DNA from 4 places in the Streptomyces sp. NPDC006296 genome. Region 1 is predicted to be linked to each of the others. Evidence: riboswitches for the same ligand, from Rfam matches in the RefSeq annotation. Region 1 holds a riboswitch; each other region holds the start of a gene.
The links. Region 1 has a riboswitch for cobalamin ahead of ABZ172_RS11535 (ABC transporter substrate-binding protein). Riboswitches for the same ligand answer to the same signal wherever they lie in the genome.
Positions count from the first base shown of each region.

Region 2: linked by a shared signal. The riboswitch ahead of ABZ172_RS02765 (ABC transporter substrate-binding protein) and the one ahead of ABZ172_RS11535 (ABC transporter substrate-binding protein) in region 1 are both predicted to bind cobalamin.
Region 3: linked by a shared signal. The riboswitch ahead of metE (5-methyltetrahydropteroyltriglutamate--homocysteine S-methyltransferase) and the one ahead of ABZ172_RS11535 (ABC transporter substrate-binding protein) in region 1 are both predicted to bind cobalamin.
Region 4: linked by a shared signal. The riboswitch ahead of ABZ172_RS23845 (cobalamin biosynthesis protein) and the one ahead of ABZ172_RS11535 (ABC transporter substrate-binding protein) in region 1 are both predicted to bind cobalamin.

Region 1 is NZ_JBEXRT010000012.1:148,584-153,639, forward strand. Features, by position in the region: gene ABZ172_RS11520 (PRC and DUF2382 domain-containing protein) at 1-162, shown strand, start outside; gene ABZ172_RS11525 (ABC transporter ATP-binding protein) at 225-1,070, opposite strand; gene ABZ172_RS11530 (iron chelate uptake ABC transporter family permease subunit) at 1,067-2,152, opposite strand; gene ABZ172_RS11535 (ABC transporter substrate-binding protein) at 2,149-3,195, opposite strand; cobalamin riboswitch at 3,252-3,439, opposite strand; gene ABZ172_RS11540 (hypothetical protein) at 3,524-3,694, opposite strand; gene ABZ172_RS11545 (acyl-CoA dehydrogenase) at 3,691-5,056, opposite strand, start outside.
Region 2 is NZ_JBEXRT010000003.1:39,581-44,636, forward strand. Features, by position in the region: gene ABZ172_RS02765 (ABC transporter substrate-binding protein) at 1-1,394, opposite strand, end outside; cobalamin riboswitch at 1,533-1,653, opposite strand; gene ABZ172_RS02770 (class I SAM-dependent methyltransferase) at 1,845-2,633, shown strand; gene ABZ172_RS02775 (cytochrome P450) at 2,815-3,993, shown strand; gene ABZ172_RS02780 (NAD(P)/FAD-dependent oxidoreductase) at 4,290-5,056, opposite strand, start outside.
Region 3 is NZ_JBEXRT010000070.1:10,485-15,540, forward strand. Features, by position in the region: gene ABZ172_RS29330 (pirin family protein) at 1-426, shown strand, start outside; gene ABZ172_RS29335 (GNAT family N-acetyltransferase) at 423-761, shown strand; gene ABZ172_RS29340 (epoxide hydrolase family protein) at 954-2,126, opposite strand; gene ABZ172_RS29345 (CGNR zinc finger domain-containing protein) at 2,230-2,805, shown strand; cobalamin riboswitch at 2,875-3,095, shown strand; gene metE (5-methyltetrahydropteroyltriglutamate--homocysteine S-methyltransferase) at 3,254-5,056, shown strand, end outside.
Region 4 is NZ_JBEXRT010000039.1:12,770-17,825, reverse strand. Features, by position in the region: gene ABZ172_RS23865 (alpha/beta hydrolase) at 1-463, opposite strand, end outside; gene ABZ172_RS23860 (class II aldolase/adducin family protein) at 656-1,324, opposite strand; gene ABZ172_RS23855 (inorganic phosphate transporter) at 1,624-2,874, shown strand; gene ABZ172_RS23850 (hypothetical protein) at 2,887-3,108, shown strand; cobalamin riboswitch at 3,265-3,393, shown strand; gene ABZ172_RS23845 (cobalamin biosynthesis protein) at 3,522-4,466, shown strand; gene ABZ172_RS23840 (cobyric acid synthase) at 4,463-5,056, shown strand, end outside.

The DNA.
Region 1 (5,056 bases):
GCGGTCCCCGTGGAACGGGTCCGCCTCGAGACCAGCAAGGTCACCGAGCAGAAGGAAGTGTCCGCGGAGCTCCGCAAGGAGAAGATCGACTACGCGGACGGCAAGGACACGGGCAGCGACAAGGACATGGGCGGAGAGTACGGCCAGGGACGTCGTCGCTGACCTGACCCCTCACACAGCGGCGACAGGCCGTGCGACACCGGCGAGGGGCGGACCCGGGAGGTTCACGGGCCCGCCCCCTCGTCGTTGCCCCGGTATGCGGGGACGGCCGCTCCGGGCAGGAAGCGCACCGAGGGGCGCCCGCCGGGTCCCTCCGGTGCGACCGACGCGCGCACCCGGTACACGTCGGCGATGAGTTCCTCGGTGATCACCTCCGAGGGCGTCCCGGCGGCCACCACCCGGCCCTCCTTCATGACCGTGACCCGGTCGCAGAACATCGCGGCCAGGTTGAGGTCGTGCAGCGCGAGCACCGCGGTCACGGGGAGCTCGGCGACCAGCGAGAGCAGTTCCAGCTGGTGCTGGATGTCCAGGTGGTTGGTGGGTTCGTCGAGCAGGAGTTCGCGGGGCCGCTGGGCGAGCGCGCGGGCGATCTGGACGCGCTGGCGCTCGCCGCCGGACAGGGTGTGCCAGGACTGCGCGGCGCGCCCCGTGAGCCCGGTGCGCGCCAGGGCCTCGCGCACGGCCTCCTCGTCCTCGGGTCCGGAGGCGGACCAGGCGCGCCGGTGCGGGATGCGGCCGAGCCGTACGACGTCCAGGACGCTCAGGTTGACCTGGGTGACGGCGTGCTGGTCGACGACGGCGACACGGCGGGCCACGGCCCGCCGGCCGGTCTCGGCGAGCGTGCGGCCGTCGAGGGTCACGACTCCGGTGCCGGGGGTGAGCACGCCCGCCATCACCCGCAGCAGCGTGGTCTTGCCGGATCCGTTGGGTCCGAGGAGCCCGACCGTGGCGCCGGGCGGCGGGGCGATGCTCACCCCGTCCAGGAGGAGGCGTCCGCCGGCCTCCCTGCTGACCCGTTCGGCCCGCAGGCCGTCGCCGGGGACGGCCGTCCGCCGCGCGTCGCGGGTCATGCGCTCCTCCGGGTGCGGTGCAGGATCAGGACGAACACGGGCACGCCGATGAGCGAGGTGACCACCCCGACCGGGACCTCCTGGGGGTCGAGGACGGTCCTGGCCAGGGTGTCGACCCAGACCAGGAAGACGGCTCCGGCGAGCGCGGTCACCGGCAGCAGTCTGCGGTGTCCCGCTCCGGTCAGGGCGCGGGCGGCGTGCGGCAGGACGAGGCCGACGAAGCCGATGGCGCCGGCCGAGCTGACGAGGGCGGCGGTCAGCAGCGCGGTCGTGCAGAGCAGCACGATCCGGGTGCGGGCCACGTGCACGCCGAGGGCGGCCGCCGCGTCCTGCCCGAAGGCGAAGGCGTCGAGGGTGCGGGCGTGGCCGAGGCAGATCAGCAGGGTCGCGGCCAGCACGGCCGCGCAGGTCCCCACATCGGTCCAGCCGACCCCGCTCAGCGAGCCGAGCAGCCAGAACAGCACGCCCCGGGTCTGTTCCGCGTCGGCGGCGGTCATCACGACGAACGAGGTGAGCGCGGAGAACAGCTGCATGGCGGCGACCCCGGAGAGCACGACCCGGTCGGTGGATCCGCCGAGGGTGTGGCTGAGCAGCAGCACCAGGGCGAACGAGCACAGCGCCCCGGTGAAGGCGCCGCCCGCGACGGACACCGCTCCCCCGCCGACGCCCAGGACGACGACCACGACCGCCCCGGTGGACGCCCCCGAGGACACGCCGAGGACGAACGGGTCGGCGAGCGGGTTGCGGAGCAGCGACTGCATGACGGTGCCGCACACCGCGAGTCCGGCCCCGCACACCGCGGCGAGCAGGGTGCGGGGCATGCGCAGGTTCCAGATGATGCCGTCGCGGACGGGGGTCAGCCGTCCCTCGCCCAGGCCGAGGTGCGCGGCCACCGCGGACCACACGTCCGGGACCGAGATCCGGGCCGGGCCGATGGTCACGGCGACCGCGACGGACAGGAGCAGCAGGACGATCCCGGCGCCCCACACGAGCCCGTCGCGCAGGAGCCGCGGCGCGGCGGCCGGCGGTGCCGGGGGCGGTGGCCGGAGCGCGGTGTCCGGGGCGGCTTCGGTCCTCGTCACCCCGTCAGTCCGAACGCGCGCAGCCCCGCCGCGACGCGCTCGACGCCTTCCACGGTCCGGACGGTCGGGTTCATGGCCTGACCGCTGAGCAGGATGTAGCGCTTGTGGCGGACGGCGTCCAGGTTCTTCGTGGCGGGGTTGGACTCCAGGAACTCGATCTTCTTCGCGGCGCTCTCCGCCGTCTGGGACTTGCGGGTCAGGTCGCCGATCACCAGGACGTCCGGATCACGGTCGGCGACGGTCTCCCAGTTGATCTGGGGCCATTCCTCGTGCGTGTCGTCGAAGACGTTCTTCGCGCCGAGTTCGCCGGTGATGATCCCGGGGGCGCCGCAGCAGCCCGCCAGATAGGGGGCCTCCGCGTTGGCGAACCAGTAGAGCAGGGTGGTGTCGGAGGCGTCGATGTCCGCGGTCGCCTTCGTGATGCGTTCCCGGAGGCTGTCGATCAGCTTCTCGCCGCGCTCGGGTACGCCGAACACCTTCGCCAGATCGCGCACTTCGCCGTAGACGCCGTCCATGGTCAGGGGCGTGGTGCGGGAGCCGTCGCTGCTGCCGGTGTTGTCCTTGCCCGCGCAGTCGGTGGGAGAGAGGTACGTCGGCACGCCGAGCTCCTCGAACTGCTCGCGGGGCGCCACGCCGCCCTTGCCGAGCGTCGACTCGAACGACGCGCTGACGAAGTCGGGTTCCGCGGCGAGGACCTTCTCGGAGGAGGGCTGGTTCTCGGCGATCCGGGGGACCGTGGCCTCGTCCTTCTCCAGGCCGTTCATCACCGGGTCCGTCCAGTTCGCGGTCCCGGCGAGCCGGCCGCGGAGGCCGAGGGAGAGCAGGATCTCCGTCGACCCCTGGTTGAGGGACACGGCGTGGCGCGGCGCCGCGTCGACGGTCACCGTGCGGCCGCAGTTCCGGAGTGTCACGGGGAAGCCGTCGGCCGAGCCCTTCGGCGCGGCGCCGTCGGACGGGCCGCCGCCCGGGCCGCAGGCGGAGAGGAGCAGAAGTCCCGTGACGAGCAGGGCGGTTCGGCGTGCGGTGCTGGCTATGGGGGGCACAAGGTCCTCGGCGTCTCTGGGCTCATGCGCGGAGCCCGGTACGGAGTTCCGCTCCCGGTGCGGAAGCGGGTGCCAGCAGGTCTTCGGACTCGGGTTCGTCCGGACGGGGCGCCTTCCCGGTGCACCCGAGGGTGTCCCAGTGGCCGTGGCCCCGCCCGTTCCCCTCACCGCTGCGCGTCAGCTCCGGATTCGCACCGGATTCCCTGACTCCCTGGGGAGTGTGACTGGCGCCTGCAAGCTATCACGCGGCGTGTCGCCGGCCTCGGGGGCCGTCGCCGGCCGGGCGGGACCGGTCCTGGCGCCCGGCCGGCGACGGCTGCCGCACGGGTCAGCGCCCGGGGTGAACCGATTCGCCGCCGGCGGTGTGCGGCCGGTGTTCCCGGCGGGCGAGCACAGCCGTCGTCCCCCAGTAGGCCAGCAGGACGGCGCGCAGGCCCAGGATCTCCAGGCGTCCGGCGATCCGGCCGCAGCTCGTGCGCTCCGGGCGCGGGGCGCTCACCGGGCGTCCGCCGCGGCGGAGTTCCAGGGGCCCTCGGGGTCGTCGTAGGCGTCGGCGTAGCCCGGACCGGCGATCGGCCAGTCGGCGAGCAGCGCCTCGGGCAGGGCGAAGGAGTCGGCGAGCCGCGGGGCGTGCGCGGCGACGGCCGCGATCAGTTCCTCGGCCTCGTGGGCCAGCTCCCCGACCTGATCGGCGTTCAGCAGGCCGGCGGCCAGCAGGTCGCCGCTGCTGCGGGCCACCCGTTCGACGGCGAACAGCCGCTCCAGCTCGCCCAGCCGCTGTTTCGCCTCCCCCTCGGGGAGTGCGGCGCGGGCCTCGGCGTAGGCCGCGGCGGCCTCCCGGTGGGCGTAGGCCTCGACCCCGCGCAGGGCCGGGCCCGAGACGGCGTTCCAGCGTCCGAGGGCGTCGGCGTCGGGGGCCCGCGAGGCGCGCTCCCTGGCCCGGACGAACCAGATGTCCTGGACCGAGGCGAGGAGTGCGCCGAGGAAGCGGGGGTCGGAGAGGTCGCCGGTGTACGGGGGCAGGACGTCCGCGCGGCCCGGTTCGGCGGCGAAGAGCATGTCGGCGGCGGCCCGGGCGTAGAGGGCGATGTTGTCGCCCTCCGCGGTGATGGCCCCCTCCACTCCCGTGACGAGTTCGGTCATGCCGTTGTTCTCCAGCAGCGCCTGCGCACCGCAGCGTTCACGGCTCTCGACGATGACCTCGCGCGCACGCCAGGTGATCCAGGCCTTGGCGACGTCGACCAGCGTCCCCGCCCGGGTCCTGGCCTCCTCGTCCGTACAGGCCTCCCAGCGCTCCTGGGCCCGCCGGTGGAGCAGGGTCATGGCGAAGACGGTGGCCATCGCCGAGGCGAGCGGGCCGTGGTGCGTCCGGTGGGCGTTGACCGGGACGGGCGGGGCGCCGCGGGTGCCGGAGATCATCCGGTGGCCGCCGTAGCGGACGGCCACGGCGAGGGTGGCGCGGGCCGAGCCGGCCGCGCAGGCGCTCATGGCGATCCGGCCGGGGGTCACCCGCCCGATCGAGGCCAGGAAGCGCCGGCGCCTGTCCCCCGGTCCCGTCCTGAACTCCCCCGGGGCGCCGCTCTCACCGTCGGGATCCAGCAGCGCGTCACGCGGCACGAAGAGCCGGTCGAACGCGGTCAGGCAGTGGTCCACGGGACTGCCCATCCGGGCGGGGAGCAGCCGCACCCGGACGCCGGGGAGCGCCCGTTCGTGGTCGGTGAGCGGCACCAGGAAGAGGCGCACCCCGTGGTCCGCGCCGTCGGCCACCAGGCGCGCCGCGACCAGCCCGGTCTTGGCCCCGCCCGCGGGGCTCGTGTTGGGCATGAACTTCTGCGCGCCCGCGTTCGGGGTGTGCAGGACG
Region 2 (5,056 bases), on a different contig from region 1:
GCGCGGCGCTGGGCGCGGTCCAGGAGTTCGAGGCGTGTCTTCTCGTCACGGGTGGCGGTGGCCTGGGCGAGCAGGCGGTCGAAGGCGGCGTCCTCGTATCCCGTGAGGTTGTTGGCGGCTCCGCCACGCAGCCGGGACCGCAGGTGGGTGACGATGGGCAAGGTGGCTGTGCGGCTGTGGAGGGCGACGCCCTTGGTCTTCACCTCACCGAAGTAGGTGGCGGCCGAACGCACGTGCGGGGCGACCTTCAGGCCGATGTCGTTCAGCTGGTCGGCGATGAGGGTGGAGGCGTTGCTCCAGGTGGGGTCGGCGTCGCTGGTCTCCAGCGCGACGGCGAGCCCGCCCGCCCCCGCCGCCTCGACCAGGGACCGGGCCCGGTCGACATCGCGTTCCCGGGCGGGCAGGCCGTCGGGGTAGGCGCGCAGCCCCATCCCGAAGAGGTCGCTGCCCGGGGTGCCGTGTCCGGAGAGAGCGACCTCGACGAGGCGGTCCCGGTCGAGCCCGAGCGTGAACGCCTGCACAAGCCGGGCGTCGTCGAACGGGGCGCGGGACAGCCGCAGCAGGATCGCCTGCATCGTGCTGAGCCTGCTGCGCAGCACGGCGAGCCCGTCACGGCCGGCCACCCGGCTCGCGGAGGCCGCGGTGAGATCGTGGGCGTAGTGCACCTGGCCGGACAACAGGGCGTTGAGCCGGGCCCGTTCGTCGTTGACGGGCACGAACTCCAGTTCCTCGATCCGCGGGCCGCCGTCCCAGTGGTCGGCCCAGGCGCTGAACAGGGCGTTGCCGCCCGGCTCGAACGAGCGGTACCGGAAGGGGCCGGAGCCGACGGGGGCGCCGAAGTCCTCGGTGCCCTTCGGGACTATCTCGGTGCCGGGGGCTCCGAGGGCCGCGGGGAACTCGAAGTCGGGTTCCCGGAGGACCAGGGTGAGGTCGCGTCCCTTCGCCGCGCTCGCCCCGAAGTCGACGCCGGAGAAGAGCTGCTGGGCGGCGGCGCCGGTGGCGGGGTCGGCGATGCGGCGGTAGTTCCACAGGACGTCCGCCGCGGTGACCCGACCGCCGTCGTGGAAGCGGGCGTCGGAGCGGAGCCGCACGGTCCACCGGCTGCCGGACCGGTCGCTCTCCCAGCTCTCGGCGAGCCGGGCCTGCACGGACATGTCATCCGTGTACGTCAGCACGCTGTCGTACAGCGCCTTGGCACGGGCCTGGTCGACGAAGAGCGGGGCCCGGTGCGGGTCGAGGGTCTCCTGCGATCCGCCCGCGCTGAAGGCGGCCCGCAGCCGGCGGGTGTCCGACGGTCCGTCACCGCCGCCGGAGGAGCAGCCCGCGAGGACGGCGCCGGCGCCGAGGCCGCCCGCCGCGGTGAGCAGACGGCGGCGCGCGAAGGAGGATGTCATGGTGTGCGGGACCTTCCCCTGGTCGCCGGACGTGGCCCAGGGCCGGTCGGCGCGCCGGCCGTACGCCGGTCCGCGACGTACATGACGAGCCTCCTCCTGGGGAGTCCACGCCCCGGACGGTCGGTGAGAGCGACGGGCCAGTCTCCTGGCTGCCGGATCGGCACTCACCCCGCCTTCCGGCCGGACGGCCGTGGCGTGTGGGGTTCGCTCCCCGGTCACAGTGGCGGGACCGCGCCGGACTCGCACCGGCTTCCTGGTTCCCGTCGCTCCTGTGTACGCCGCGCATTATGCCCGACGGCGGTGCCGCCCGGGTGGCCAACTGCACACTCGGCCCTCTTGCGCATACCTTGCACCTACTTGTTCGATGCGTAGCCCATGGTTCTGGGCGATCGTCCGAAGGAGACCCGCGAACCAGCCCCGTCCGGATTCGGCGAAAGGAACCCCTCCCCCATGACCACCAGCGCCTCGGGCACGACCGACTGGCAGCACTGGCAGACGAGTTGGGATCGACAGCAGGAGTGGTACATGCCGGACCGGGAGGAGCGGTTCCGCGTCATGACCGACGCCGTCGAGGCGGTCGCGGGCCGCACCCCGCTCGTTCTCGACCTCGCCTGCGGCACCGGCAGCATCTCCGACCGGGTGTTGCGCGCACTCCCGGGAGCGCGCACCGTGTGCGTCGACATCGACCCGGCTCTGCTGGCCATCGCCCGCGGGCACTTCGCCGGTGACGAGCGCGTCGCCTTCGCCGAGGCCGATCTCACCGACCCCGACTGGACCGCACGCCTCCCCCACGGGTCGTTCGACGCCGTGGTGACCGCCACCGCCCTGCACTGGCTGGACACCGAACCCCTGCGCCGCCTCTACGGCACTCTCGCCGGACTCCTGCGGGACGGCGGCGTGTTCCTCAACGCGGACCACATGGACGACGCGTCGGCGCCACGCCTCAACGCCGCTCTGGGCACCCTGCTGACCCGGCGGCAGGAACGGCAGCGGAGCGAGGGCGCCCTCGACTGGGCCGACTGGTGGAGCCGGGTGGCCGACGACCCCACTCTCGCCGCGCATGCGTCGCGCCGCTTCGCCCTGCTGGGCGACCCGCGCGAGCGCCGGCCCTCGCCGGTGGAGCGCGACCGCCCCACGGCCACCGACTGGCACCTCACCACTCTGCGGGAACAGGGCTTCACCGAGGCACGGCAGATCTGGTGCTCGGCGGGCGACGCGCTGGTGGCGGCGCTGCGCTGAACAGCCGTCCCGCACAGGGAGGGAGCGACGAGGACGGGCCGCCCCGCCGAGGCCGGAGACGGCCCTGCGGAGGGCTTGCAGTCGGCCACGGAGCGGCCTCTCCCGGTCACTCGTGCCTGCGTCGTCCGTGTCGGGCGTGTCGGAGACGACGCCCGACACGGACGGACCGGAGCCTGGGAGCATGACCGACCCGACGCAGGATCCCCGCTTCCTCCAGGACCCGTATCCGACGTACGCGGCCATGCGGTCCGCCTGTCCGGTGCAGTCCGTGGCCACAGGCTCCGGTGGGCGTACCGGCTACCTGGTCACCGGCTACGCGGAAGCCCGGGAAGCCCTCGCCCACCCCGGGCTCTCGAAGGACACCGGGGTGTTCTTCAGCGGCAAGGAGTCACCGCGTCGGCTGCATCCCGCGGTGGCGCACACCATGCTGGCCGCCGATCCGCCCCGGCACACTCGGCTGCGCAGGCTGGTGACCGCGGCGTTCACGACCGGAGCCGTCACGGAGCTCCGTCCCTTCATCGCCCGGGTCACCGGGGAGCTGCTGGACCGGTGGCCCGTCGGTGAGCGGTTGGACTTCATGGACGCCCTCGCGGTTCCCCTGCCGGTCCTCGTGATCTGTGAGCTGCTCGGAGTGCCGGAGGACCACCGCTCCGATGTCCGGCGCTGGTCCGGCGAGTTGTTCGCGTCGGGGAGGCCCGGCCTCGCCGACGCGGCCTCGCATGCGCTGGCCGGCCACATGACGCGTCTCATCGCCGCCAAGCGCCTGTCCCCCGGTCACTCTCTGCTCGACCGGCTCGTCGCGGCCCGGGACGGAGACGATCGTCTGAGCGAGGAAGAACTCGTCTCTTTCGCGGTGCTGCTGTTCGTGGCCGGGCACGAGACCACCACCGGCCTCCTCGGTAACGCCCTCCTGGCGCTGCTCCGGCAGCCGGCACAGCTGGACCGCCTCCGGAGGAACGCGGACGAGGTCCCCGCCGCGCTGGACGAGTTGCTGCGCTTCGACTCCCCCGTCAGCACGGCCACCTTCCGGTTCACCACGGAGGCCGTCACACTCGGTGCCACCGAGATCCCGGCCGGCGTCCCCGTGCTGGTCGCGCTGGGAGCCGCCAACCGCGATCCGGAGCGGTTCCCCTCTCCTGACGTGCTCGACCTGGACCGGGACGCCGCCGCTCATCTCAGCTTCGGCCACGGCATCCACCGCTGTGTGGGCGCTCCTCTCGCCCGGGCCGAGGCGGAGATCGCCCTGCGAGCGGTCCTGACCCGGTTCCCCGGGATCCGCCTCGCGGCACCGCCCGAGGGGCTGGAGCGGCGGCACACCCGGCTCGTCCGCGGACTCGCGGCGCTTCCCGTCCTCGTATGAGGGCCGTCCGGTCGAGCGGTCGACCGGAGCCCGTGGGCCGGTCGGGGGCGGCGCTCACCCGGCGGACCGGTGACCGCCGCCTCCGTCCCCGCCGGGTGGCGACCACGCCGGGGCTGCCCGGGGTGACGGACACCGGGCGCGCGCCCGCCGCCGCGCCGGCCACCGGTCCGCTCGGCCCCGGTGACCGCGCCGCTCCCCGCAGCGCGGGACCGGACCGGCCGGCCCGATCCCGGCGGCCCCGGACCGGCCGGCCGCCGGGGGCCCAGGGGACGGTCCCGGCCCTTCGCCGTCGGTGCTCAGCCGCGGTAGGCCTCCAGCAGCCTCAGCCAGATCTCACTGATCGTCGGGTAGGCCGGGACCGCGTGCCAGAGGCGTTCGAGGGGGACCTCCCCGGCGACGGCGATCGTGGCCGAGTGGAGCAGTTCCCCGATGCCGGGCCCCACGAAGGTGACGCCGAGCAGGATCTCGCGGTCGAGGTCGACGACCATCCTGGCGCGGCCCCGGTAGCCCTGGGCGTACAGTCCGGAACCGGCTACCGCGGCCAGGTCGTGGTCGACGGCGCGGACCCGGTGGCCCGCCGCTTCCGCCTCGGCCAGGGTGAGGCCGACCGAGGCCGCCTCGGGGTCGGTGAAGACGACCTGGGGGACGGCCGCGTGGTCGGCGGTCGCCGCGTGCGCGCCCCACGGGTCCGTCTCCAGCAGCGGGGTCTCCTGGGCGCGGGCCGCGATCGCGGCTCCCGCGATGCGGGCCTGGTACTTGCCCTGATGGGTCAGGAGGGCGCGGTGGTTGACGTCGCCGACGGCGTACAGCCAGTCGCTGCCCTCGACGCGGCAGCTGTCGTCGACGCCGAGCCAGGACCCGGGTTCGTGCCCGACCGTGTCGAGGCCGAGGTCGTCGGTGCGCGGGGCCCGGCCGGTGGCGAAGAGGATCTCGTCGGTCTCCAGCCGTTCCCCGTTGTCCAGTTCGACGGTGACCGGCCCGTCGTGACCGGCCCTGCTGACCGCGGTCGCCGAGACCCCGGTCAGGATGCGCGCGCCGGCCTCGGTCAGTGCCTCGGCGACGA
Region 3 (5,056 bases), on a different contig from region 1:
CTCGGCGCCGAGATCGTCCTCGAACCACACGCGACCACGACCCTCGGCATCGATCCCGCCTTCGAGCACGGGCTCCTCGTCGACCGGGGACGCATCCGTCTGGACGGCACACCGCTGCGCGGATCGGAACTCGGCTACACCGGCACCGGGAACCGCACGATGACCCTGGTCAACGAGACGGACGCCCCCGCCCGGGCGGTGCTGGTGGGCGGAACCCCGTTCGAGGAACGGATCGTCATGTGGTGGAATTTCGTGGGCCGCAGCCACGAGGACATCGTCGAGGCCCGGCGGGAGTGGGAGGCGTCCTCCGACCGCTTCGGCCACGTCGAGGGCTACCCCGGCGACCGCATCCCCGCTCCGGCCCTCCCGAACGCGGCCCTCGCACCGCGTGGCAACCCGTCGCCCCCGAAAGGCAGCACACCATGACCCGGTCCTCCGCTCCCCTGGTCCGTCACGTCGACGCCCGGCACCGCTACGAGATCCTGGTCGGTGAGGTGACGGCGGGCTTCACCGCCTACCGGGACCGCGACGGGCAGCGCGTCTTCTTCCACACGGAGATCGACGACGCCTTCGCCGGGCAGGGCCTGGCCTCCGTCCTCGTCCAGGAGGCGCTGAGCCAGGTGCGGGAAGCGGGCAGGCGGATCGTCCCGGTCTGCCCGTACGTGGCGAAGTTCCTGAAGAAGCACGAGGAGTTCGCCGACATCACGGACCCGGTCACACCGGAGGCCCTGCAGTGGCTGGACACCGCCCTGGCCCGCTGAACATCCGTTGAACACCCGGTGCCCGCCCGGACCGGGCGGGCACCGGACGCGCCGTGGCGGTGGGCGGCAGGACGCCCGGGGTGATCGCGCCGGGCCGCGGTGCGACAGCCCTCGGGGTGCGAGGCCCGGAGCGCCGGACGGCCTCTGCCGCTGCGTCGACCGCTCGCCCTGGCGCCCGAGCCACGCCGGGCCTCAGCGGCGAGCGGCCAGCACGGCCGCGAGACCCTGCCGCAGGTCCTCGACGAAATATCCGGGGACCTCCAGCGACGGGAAGTGTCCCCCTTCGGCGGGCGCGTTCCACCGGACGATCCGCCGGTACCGCTCTTGCGCCCAGGGGCGCGGACACTTCTCGATGTCGCGGGGGTACATGGTGACGGCCGACGGCACGTCGACCCGGAGCCCGGGATCGAGCGAGTTGTGGCTCTCGTGGTAGAGGCGGGCCGCCGACGCGCCGGTCCGCGTCAGCCAGTACAGGGTGACGTTGTCGAGCACCCGGTCGAGGGAGATCGTCTCGAACGGGCTGTCCTCGGTGTCCGACCACTCGGCGAACTTGTCGAGGATCCAGGCGAGAAGCCCGACCGGTGAGTCGACGAGCGCGTAGCCGATGGTCTGCGGCCGGGTCGCCTGCTGTTTCGCGTACGCCGCGCGGTGGTGCCAGAAGTCCCGGGTCTCCTCGGCCCATCCGCGCTCGGCCGCCGTCAGTCCGTCCGTCGTCAGCCCCGGAGGCGCCTCGGCGAACGTGGTGTGGACACCGAGGACGTGCGCGGGGAACCGGCCGCCGAGGACCGTCGTGATGTTGCCTCCCCAGTCACCGCCGTGGGCCAGGAACCTGCGGTGGCCGAGCCGCCCCATCAGCTCCACCCACGCGGCCGCGATCTTCTCGGTCCCCCACCCGGTGGTGGCCGGCCTGTCGCTGTGACCGAAGCCCGGCAGCGAGGGAACCACCACGTGGAACGCGGGCGCGGCCGCGTCCGCCGGATCCGCCAGCTCGTCCACCACGTCGACGAACTCGGCCACGCTCCCCGGCCAGCCGTGCGTCAGGACCAGCGGGGTGGCGTCCGCGCGCGCGGACCGGCGGTGCAGGAAGTGGATCCCGAGACCGTCGATCACCGTCCGGAACTGGCCGATGCGGTGCAGGCGGTCCTCGAACGACCGCCAGTCGTAGTCGGTGCGCCAGTGGTCCACGACCCGGACGAGGTCGGCGAGGGGGACGCCCTGCCCCCATCGGCCGGGGCCGGGCGCGGCGCCCCGGACCGTCTCGGCCTCCGGGAGGCGCGCCGCGGCCAGTCGCGCGCGCAGGTCGTCGAGTTCGGCGTCGGTCGCACGGGGTTCGTACGGGTGCACGTCGGCGGTCGGACGGGGCACGGGACCTCCTGGCCGTCGGGGAACCGGGACCGGGGTGTCGAGAACCGGCATTGACGGTTCTAGCAGTCTCCCGAGTCACGTCGCAACCGGCTAAGGTGGTTCCATGTCCGCCGCGTCCCCCGACTTCCGCCTCGGCGCCGTGCTGGCGACCAGCTTCACGGGGACGCTGTCGGAGCGTCACGGCACCCCGGTGGAGCGCATCCCCACACCGCAACGGCTCGTCGACTGGCTGGCGGTGAGCGGCCTCGCCGTGGACTCCTGCACCCCCGCCCAGCTCGACCTCGCACGGGAACTGAGGGAGGCCGTGCACGCCGTCGCGACGGCGGCCGCCGTCCAGGAGGTGCTGCCCGCCTCCGCCGTCCGCGTCATCAACGACCGCAGTGCCCGGGGCCGCGCCGCGGCGGTCCTGACGCCGGGGGGTGAGCGGCGCTGGCTGCTCGGCCCGTCCACCGGCGTCGAGGACGCCCTCGGTGTGATCGCCGCCGACGCGGTCGGCGTCGTCGCGGGCGAACGGGACGGGAGGCTGGCCCTCTGCGCGTCGCCGACCTGCCGGGCCGCCTTCTTCGACATCAGCCGGAGCCGCACCCGCAGATGGTGCGACATGAACACGTGCGGGAACCGTCAGAAGAAGGCCCGCTTCCACGCCGGCCGGCGCGGGAACCCGACAGCGGCGGAGTGACCGGGCACGCGGCCGGCGCTCCGCCGTCCGCGTGGCCGGATCGGACCCGGCGCACCCCCCGGCGGCCCTATGCTGGTGCGTGCAGCTGGTTCGCCCCGTCCGCCAGGCGGGATGCGTCGCAAGAGGGAACCCGGTGGGAATCCGGGACTGCCCCGCAGCGGTGAGCGGGAACGACCGCCGTCATACGCACTGGGTCCGACGAACCGGACCTGGGAAGCGACGGCCACTAGGTGTCCTCTTCGAGGGTGCGCCCGCGAGTCCGAAGACCTGCCACCTGCCCGCGCGCGGACCGACCGTGTGCGGACATCCCGGTGACCTCGTGGGCGGGTCGGCGTACATACCAGGCGGATGCCAGCGTCGTACGGCGCCCTCCGCCCGGTACGTCATCCCTTCGCGCCCTCGTCCCGTCCCCGGGATCTCAGGGATTCATCTCGCGAAGGAGATCTCCGTGACCACCGAGCACGCGACCGCGGCAGCGCGGTCCACTGTGTACGGCTACCCCCGGCAGGGACGGAACCGGGAACTGAAGAAGGCCGTCGAGGGCTACTGGAAGGGCCGGGTCACCGCCGACGCCCTGCACGCCACCGGTGCCGGACTGCGCCGCGACAACTGGCGGCAGCTGAGCGGCGCCGGGATCGGCGAGGTGCCGACCGGCGACTTCTCCTACTACGACCACGTGCTGGACACCAGCGTCATGGTGGGCGCCGTCCCGGAGCGCCACCGGGAGGCGGTCGCCGCCGATCCGCTCGACGGCTACTTCGCGATGGCGCGCGGCACCCAGGACGCCGCTCCGCTGGAGATGACGAAGTGGTTCGACACCAACTACCACTACCTGGTCCCGGAGCTGGGACCGGACACCGTCTTCACGGCGGACTCCGCGAAGCAGGTCGCCGAGCTCCGGGAGGCCGCCGCCCTGGGGCTCGCCGCCCGGCCCGTGCTCCTCGGCCCGGTGACCTATCTGCTCCTCGCCAAGGCCGCCCCCGGGGTCGCCGCGGACTTCGATCCGCTCACGCTCCTGGACCGGCTGCTGCCGGTGTACGCCGAGGTCTTGGCCGATCTGCGCGCGGCCGGGGCCGAGTGGGTCCAGCTAGACGAGCCGGCGCTCGTCCAGGACCGCACTCCCGCCGAACTGGACGCCACCCGGCGCGGCTACCGCGACCTCGGCGCCCTCACCGACCGCCCCCGCCTGCTCGTCGCCACCTACTTCGGCCGCCTCGGTGAGGCCCTGCCCGTCCTGGCCGAGGCGCCGGTGGAGGGACTGGCGATCGACTTCACGGAGACCGGCGCCGCGAACCTGGAGGCCCTGGCGGCCGTCGGCGGGCTGCCCGGCAGGCGGCTGGTCGCCGGGGTCGTCAACGGCCGCAACGTCTGGATCAACGACCACGAGAAGGCGCTGGCGACGCTGGCCACCCTGCTCGGACTCGCCGACCGGGTCGACGTGGCCGCCTCCTGCTCCCTGCTGCACGTGCCGCTGGACGCCGCCGCCGAGCGGGACATCGATCCCGAGATCCTCCGCTGGCTCGCCTTCGCCCGGCAGAAGACCGGGGAGATCGTCACGCTGGCCCGGGCGCTCGCCGAGGGCACCGACGCCGTCGCCGCGGAGCTGGCCGCCAACCAGGCGGACCTCGCCTCCCGCGCCGACTCCCCGGTCACCTACGACCCGCTCGTGCAGAGCAGGGCGGACGCCGTCACCGCCGCCGACGCCCGCCGCTCGCACGCGTACGGAGAACGCGCCGCGGCCCAACGCGCCCGCCTCGGGCTGCCGCTGCTGCCGACCACCACCATCGGCTCCTTCCCGCAGACCGGCGAACTGCGCACCGCCCGCGCCGGGCTGCGCTCCGGACGGCTCGGTGCGGCCGCGTACGAGGAACGGATCGAGGCGGAGATCGCCGAGGTGGTCTCCTTCCAGGAGAAGGCCGGCCTCGACGTCCTCGTGCACGGCGAGGCCGAACGCAACGACATGGTGCAGTACTTCGCGGAGCAGCTGTCGGGGTACCTCGCCACGCGGCACGGGTGGGTGCAGTCCTACGGCACCCGGTACGTGCGTCCGCCGGTGCTGGCCGGCGACATCTCCCGTCCGGACCCGATGACGGTGCGCTGGACCTCGTACGCCCGGTCGCTGACCGGCCGCCCGGTCAAGGGCATGCTCACCGGCCCGGTCACCATGCTCGCCTGGTCCTTCGTCCGTGACGACCAGCCGCTCGGCGACACCGCGCGGCAGGTCGCCCTCGCCCTGCGGGACGAGGTGCGG
Region 4 (5,056 bases), on a different contig from region 1:
GCACGAACCAGGCGGGCAGCGGGCCGAGTTCCCCGGGGATCTCGACCTCCTTGTAGGGGAGGCCGAGGGCGGTGAGCGGGTCGCCGCGGTACAGCTCCGGGGTGAGGCGGACCCTGGTGCCCGGTTTCAGGCTTCCGAGGGTGACGCGCTCCAGCCGGCGCACGACGGTGTCGGCGGTGTGCGCGGAGCCGCCGGGCACGGGCTCGGCCACCGGGCCGACGACCGCGTGCACGTCGCGGCCGGTCAGGCCGTAGGTGCCGGGGCGCAGCGCGGAGAACGAGCGGGTCAGGGTGATCTGTCCGGCCGCGGTGGCGTGCACGGTGAGCCGGCGGTCGGCGGGGAAGGGCCGTGGCGAGGGCGCCCGGAGGGCGGCGTCGCTGGCGTAGCGTCCGGCGGCGACCGCTGCCGCGCCGACGCCGAGGACCGAGGTGGCGGCCACTGCCGCCGCTGTTGCCGGGCGCACGGCACCAGTCTCCCGGGCGGGGGCGCCGGGTGCCAGCGGGGGTCGGCCGTACGGTGCGGGAGCGGGGCGCGGGGGGCCTGCGGTCCGGGCCGGGGCGTGACGATCTGCGGGCCGGGCGGTCCTGCGGTTCGGGCACGACGGTCCCACGGTCCGGGCCGGGCGGGCGCGGCGGGCCTGCGGTCCGGGCCGGGGTCAGCCGGGCTGGCCGTATCCCTCCAGGGCGTCCTGCACGTCGCGCAGCTGGGCGGGGGTGAGGAGGGCCGGGCTGCGGCCGGGCACGGAGCTGGCGGTGAGCCAGAGCCTGCACATCCATTCGAGCTGGGCGGTGCGGTCGTAGGCCTCGTCGAGGGTGCTCCCGTAGGTGACGGTGCCGTGGTTCCGCAGCAGGCACCCGGTGCGGCCGCGCAGGGCGGTCAGCATGGCGTCGGCGAGCTCAGGGGTCCCGTAGCGCGCGTAGGCGGCGGTGCGGACGGGGCCGCCGAGGAAGGCCGCGGCGTAGTGCACGAGCGGCACCTCGGGGACGAGGGTGGAGACGGCCGTGGCGTGCACGGCGTGGGTGTGCACGACGGCGGCGGCGTCGGTGTGGCGGTAGACGGCCAGGTGCAGCGGGAGTTCGCTGGTGGGGGCCATGGCGCCCAGGACCTGGCGTCCGTCGAGGTCGACGCCGACGGCGTCCCCGGGGCCGAGGCGGTCGTAGGGCACGCCGCTGGGGGTGACGAGGACGATGTCGCCCACCCGGGCCGACACGTTGCCCGAGGTCCCGACGACCAGTCCGTCCGCCGCCGTCCGCCGGGCCGCCGCGACGACACCGTCCCACGCCCGCCCGACCGCGTCCGGTCCCCGCTCGTCCCGCTCGTCCATGCGGGGATCCTAAGGGCTGTCCCGTCGTCCCCGGGGGGACGGGACACGGCTGGTGCGTGACCGCGGCGGACGTGACCGACGTCTCGCGGACCGGGCGCACCGGGCGCGGCGCGGAGGGTCCGCACCGGGCGCCGGCCGGGCCCCGCACCGGCCGCGGGAGTCCGGCCCCCTCACCGCGCACACAAGCGGAACCCGGTTACGCGCTTGGGGTCACCGGGTCGCCCTGCCCAGTTCATCTTCCGTTCACCCAGGTTGCTTACGTTCCCCGTGCCAATGACGTCGAACGATTGCCTGGGTAAATGGAACACATCACGCTGCTGCTTGCGATTGTGGTCGTGACAGCTCTCGTGTTCGATTTCACGAACGGTTTCCACGACACCGCCAACGCGATGGCGACCACCATCTCGACCGGCGCCCTCAAGCCCAAGACAGCGGTGGCCATGTCCGCCGTCCTCAACCTCGTCGGCGCGTTCCTCTCGGTGGAGGTCGCCAAGACGATCTCCGGCGGGATCGTCAATGAGGACGGCCTCAGAACCGAGGTCATCTTCGCCGCGCTGGTCGGTGCCATCCTGTGGAACCTGCTGACCTGGCTGGTCGGCCTCCCCTCCAGTTCCTCCCACGCACTCTTCGGCGGGCTCATCGGCGCCGCGGTGATGTCGGCCGGCTGGTCCTCCATCAACGGCGGGACCGTCGTCACCAAGGTCCTGCTGCCCGCGATCGCCGCGCCCCTGGTGGCCGGTGTCGCCGCGCTTCTGGCCACGAAGCTGACGTACCGCCTCAACCGGAAGATCACCGACGAGGCCCAGCTGGCGTCGACGGCCAAGGGGTACCGCGCCGGCCAGATCGCCTCGGCCGGCCTGGTCTCGCTCGCCCACGGCACCAACGACGCGCAGAAGACCATGGGGATCATCACCCTGGCCCTGGTCACCGGCGGTGTCCTCGCCCCCGGGTCGAACCCGCCGGTCTGGGTGATCGCCTCCGCGGGCATCGCCATCGCGCTGGGCACCTACCTCGGCGGCTGGCGCATCATCCGCACGATGGGCAGCGGCCTCACCGACCTGCGCCCGCCGCAGGGCTTCGCGGCCCAGACGAGCGCGGCGACGGTCATCCTGGCCTCCTCGCACCTCGGTTTCTCCCTCTCCACCACCCAGTCCTGCTCGGGTGCCGTCATGGGCGCGGGCCTCGGGCGCGCGGGGGGCGTGGTCCGCTGGTCGACCGCCACCCGGATGTTCGTCGCCTGGGGTCTGACGCTGCCGGCCGCCGGACTGGTCGGCGCGGGTGCCGAGTTCCTGACCAAGCAGGGCCCCTGGGGCGTCGCGGTGGTCGCCGTGCTGCTCGTCGCCGGTTCCGGCGCCATCTGGCTGCTGTCGCGCCGCAAGCCGGTCGACCACACCAATGTCAACGCGGCCGAGGGCGAGCCCGCGGGCGTCGTCACCACCGCCATCGCGGCCGTCAGCCCGCCGCCGGCCGGTGTGGGTGTCGCGGGCCTCAAGACCACCATCCACGCCCCGGCGGCCGAGACCCCGGTCGACCGCCCGGCCACGGTGTAAGGACAGATCCGCATGAACATCGACTGGGCAGCTCTCGCGTCCGTCTTCGGCGTCAGCCTCGTGATCACCGTCGCGCTGGTCGGCCTCTTCACCCTCGGCATCACCGGCCTCGCCAGGCAGACCCCGGGAGCGCAGGGCGGCGGGGGCGGCGTGCTGGCGCGCACCGGCGCGTACGCCTGCTTCGCGCTGTGCGCGGCGGCGGTCGCGTACGGGATCTATCTGATCGTCGCCTGACCCGCCGAGCGGGCGGTACGACGTGCTCGGGCCGGACACACCCTCGTGTGTCCGGCCCGATGTGCGTCGGAGCACACGGAAGCCCCGCAGGTCAACGGCAGGTTGACGGGCGTTCATGGGGCGTGGTGGACTGCCGGAGCCGTTTACGGCGACAGGAGAGGAAGCCGGTGCGAATCCGGCGCGGTCCCGCCACTGTCACCGGGGAGCAGCCTCCACACGGAAGTCACGGTCCGCACGCGGACTGGAAGACCGGGGGAACTGCGGATCCGGGGAGCCAGGAGACTCTCGTCGCCGGTCACGTCGAACCAGGGCGCGGACCCTGAGTGAGGACATACGCCATGCCGGGCTGCCCCGCGTCGGTCACCGAACCACCCTCCGAGCAGGCCCGTCGAGGCGCGACGGCCGGCTGACCGGTGCGAGCCGACCGCGTCTTCACGTACGGTGCCGCCGCCGGCCTGATCGGCGACCTGGTGTTCGGCGACCCCCGGCGGGGCCATCCGGTCGCCGCCTTCGGGCGTGCCGCGGCGGAGACCGAGCGCCTGCTCTGGCACGACCACCGCGGCTGGGGCGCCCTGCACACCCTCGTCTGCGCCGGGGGCGCCACGGCCGCCGCCGCGCTGGCCGCCCGCGCCGTCCGCGACCGTCCCGCCGCGGCCGTGGCGCTGACCGCGGCCGCCACCTGGTCCGTCGTCGGCGGCACCTCGCTGGGCCGCGAGGCGCGTGCCGTCGGCGCGGCCCTGGCCGCCGGGGACCTCGGGTCGGCCCGGGAGCGGCTGCCGCACCTGTGCGGCCGCGACCCGCAGGCGCTGGACGGGCCCGGCATCGCCCGGGCGGTGGTGGAGTCCGTCGCCGAGAACACCTCGGACGCCGTCGTGGGGGCCCTGGTGTGGGGGGCGATCGGCGGGGTGCCCGGACTGATCGGCTTCCGGGCCGTCAACACGCTGGACGCGATGGTCGGGCACCGGTCGCCCCGGCACCGGCGCTACGGCTGGGCGTCGGCCCGCCTCGACGACCTGGCCGGCTGGCCGGGGGCCCGGCTCACCGCCGCGCTGGCCGTGGCCGCCGGAGGACGTCCGCGCGAGGCGGTCCGCGCCTGGCGGGCCGACGCGGGACGGCATCCCAGCCCCAACGCGGGCCCGGTGGAGGCCGCGTTCGCGGGGGCGCTCGGTGTGCGGCTCGGCGGCACCCTCGCCTACGGCGGACGGGTGGAGCACCGGCCGGTGCTGAACGCGGAGGCCGGCCGGGACGTGCGGGTCGGGGACATCGAACGAGCGGTGCGGCTGTCGCGCCGGGTGAGTGTGCTGGCCCTCGTCGTGTGTGCGGCGGTGCGGCCGGCCAGGGGACGGAGGGCCACATGAGCGGCGGGCTGCTGGTCGCGGGCACCACTTCGGACGCGGGCAAGAGCGTCGTCACGGCGGGCATCTGCCGGTGGCTGGTGCGCCGGGGGGTGAAGGTCGCGCCGTTCAAGGCGCAGAACATGTCGCTGAACTCCTTCGTCACCCGGGAGGGGGCGGAGATCGGGCGGGCCCAGGCGATGCAGGCGCAGGCCGCCGGGGTGGAGCCGTCGGCGCTGATGAACCCGGTGCTGCTCAAGCCCGGCGGGGACCGCTCCAGCCAGGTCGTCCTGATGGGGAAGCCGGTCGGCGAGATGAGTGCGCGCGGCTACCACGGGGGGCGGCAGGAGGCGCTGCTGGGGACGGTGACGGACTGTCTGGAGCAGTTGCGGGGCAGTCATGACGCGGTGATCTGCGAGGGGGCGGGCAGTCCGGCCGAGATCAATCTGCGGCGTACGGACATCGTGAACATGGGCGTCGCGCGGGCCGCGCGCTTCCCGGTGCTGGTGGTCGGCGACATCGACCGGGGCGGCGTGTTCGCCTCGTTCTTCGGGACGACGGCGCTGCTGGGCCCGGAGGACCAGTCGCTGATCGCCGGCTACCTCGTCAACAAG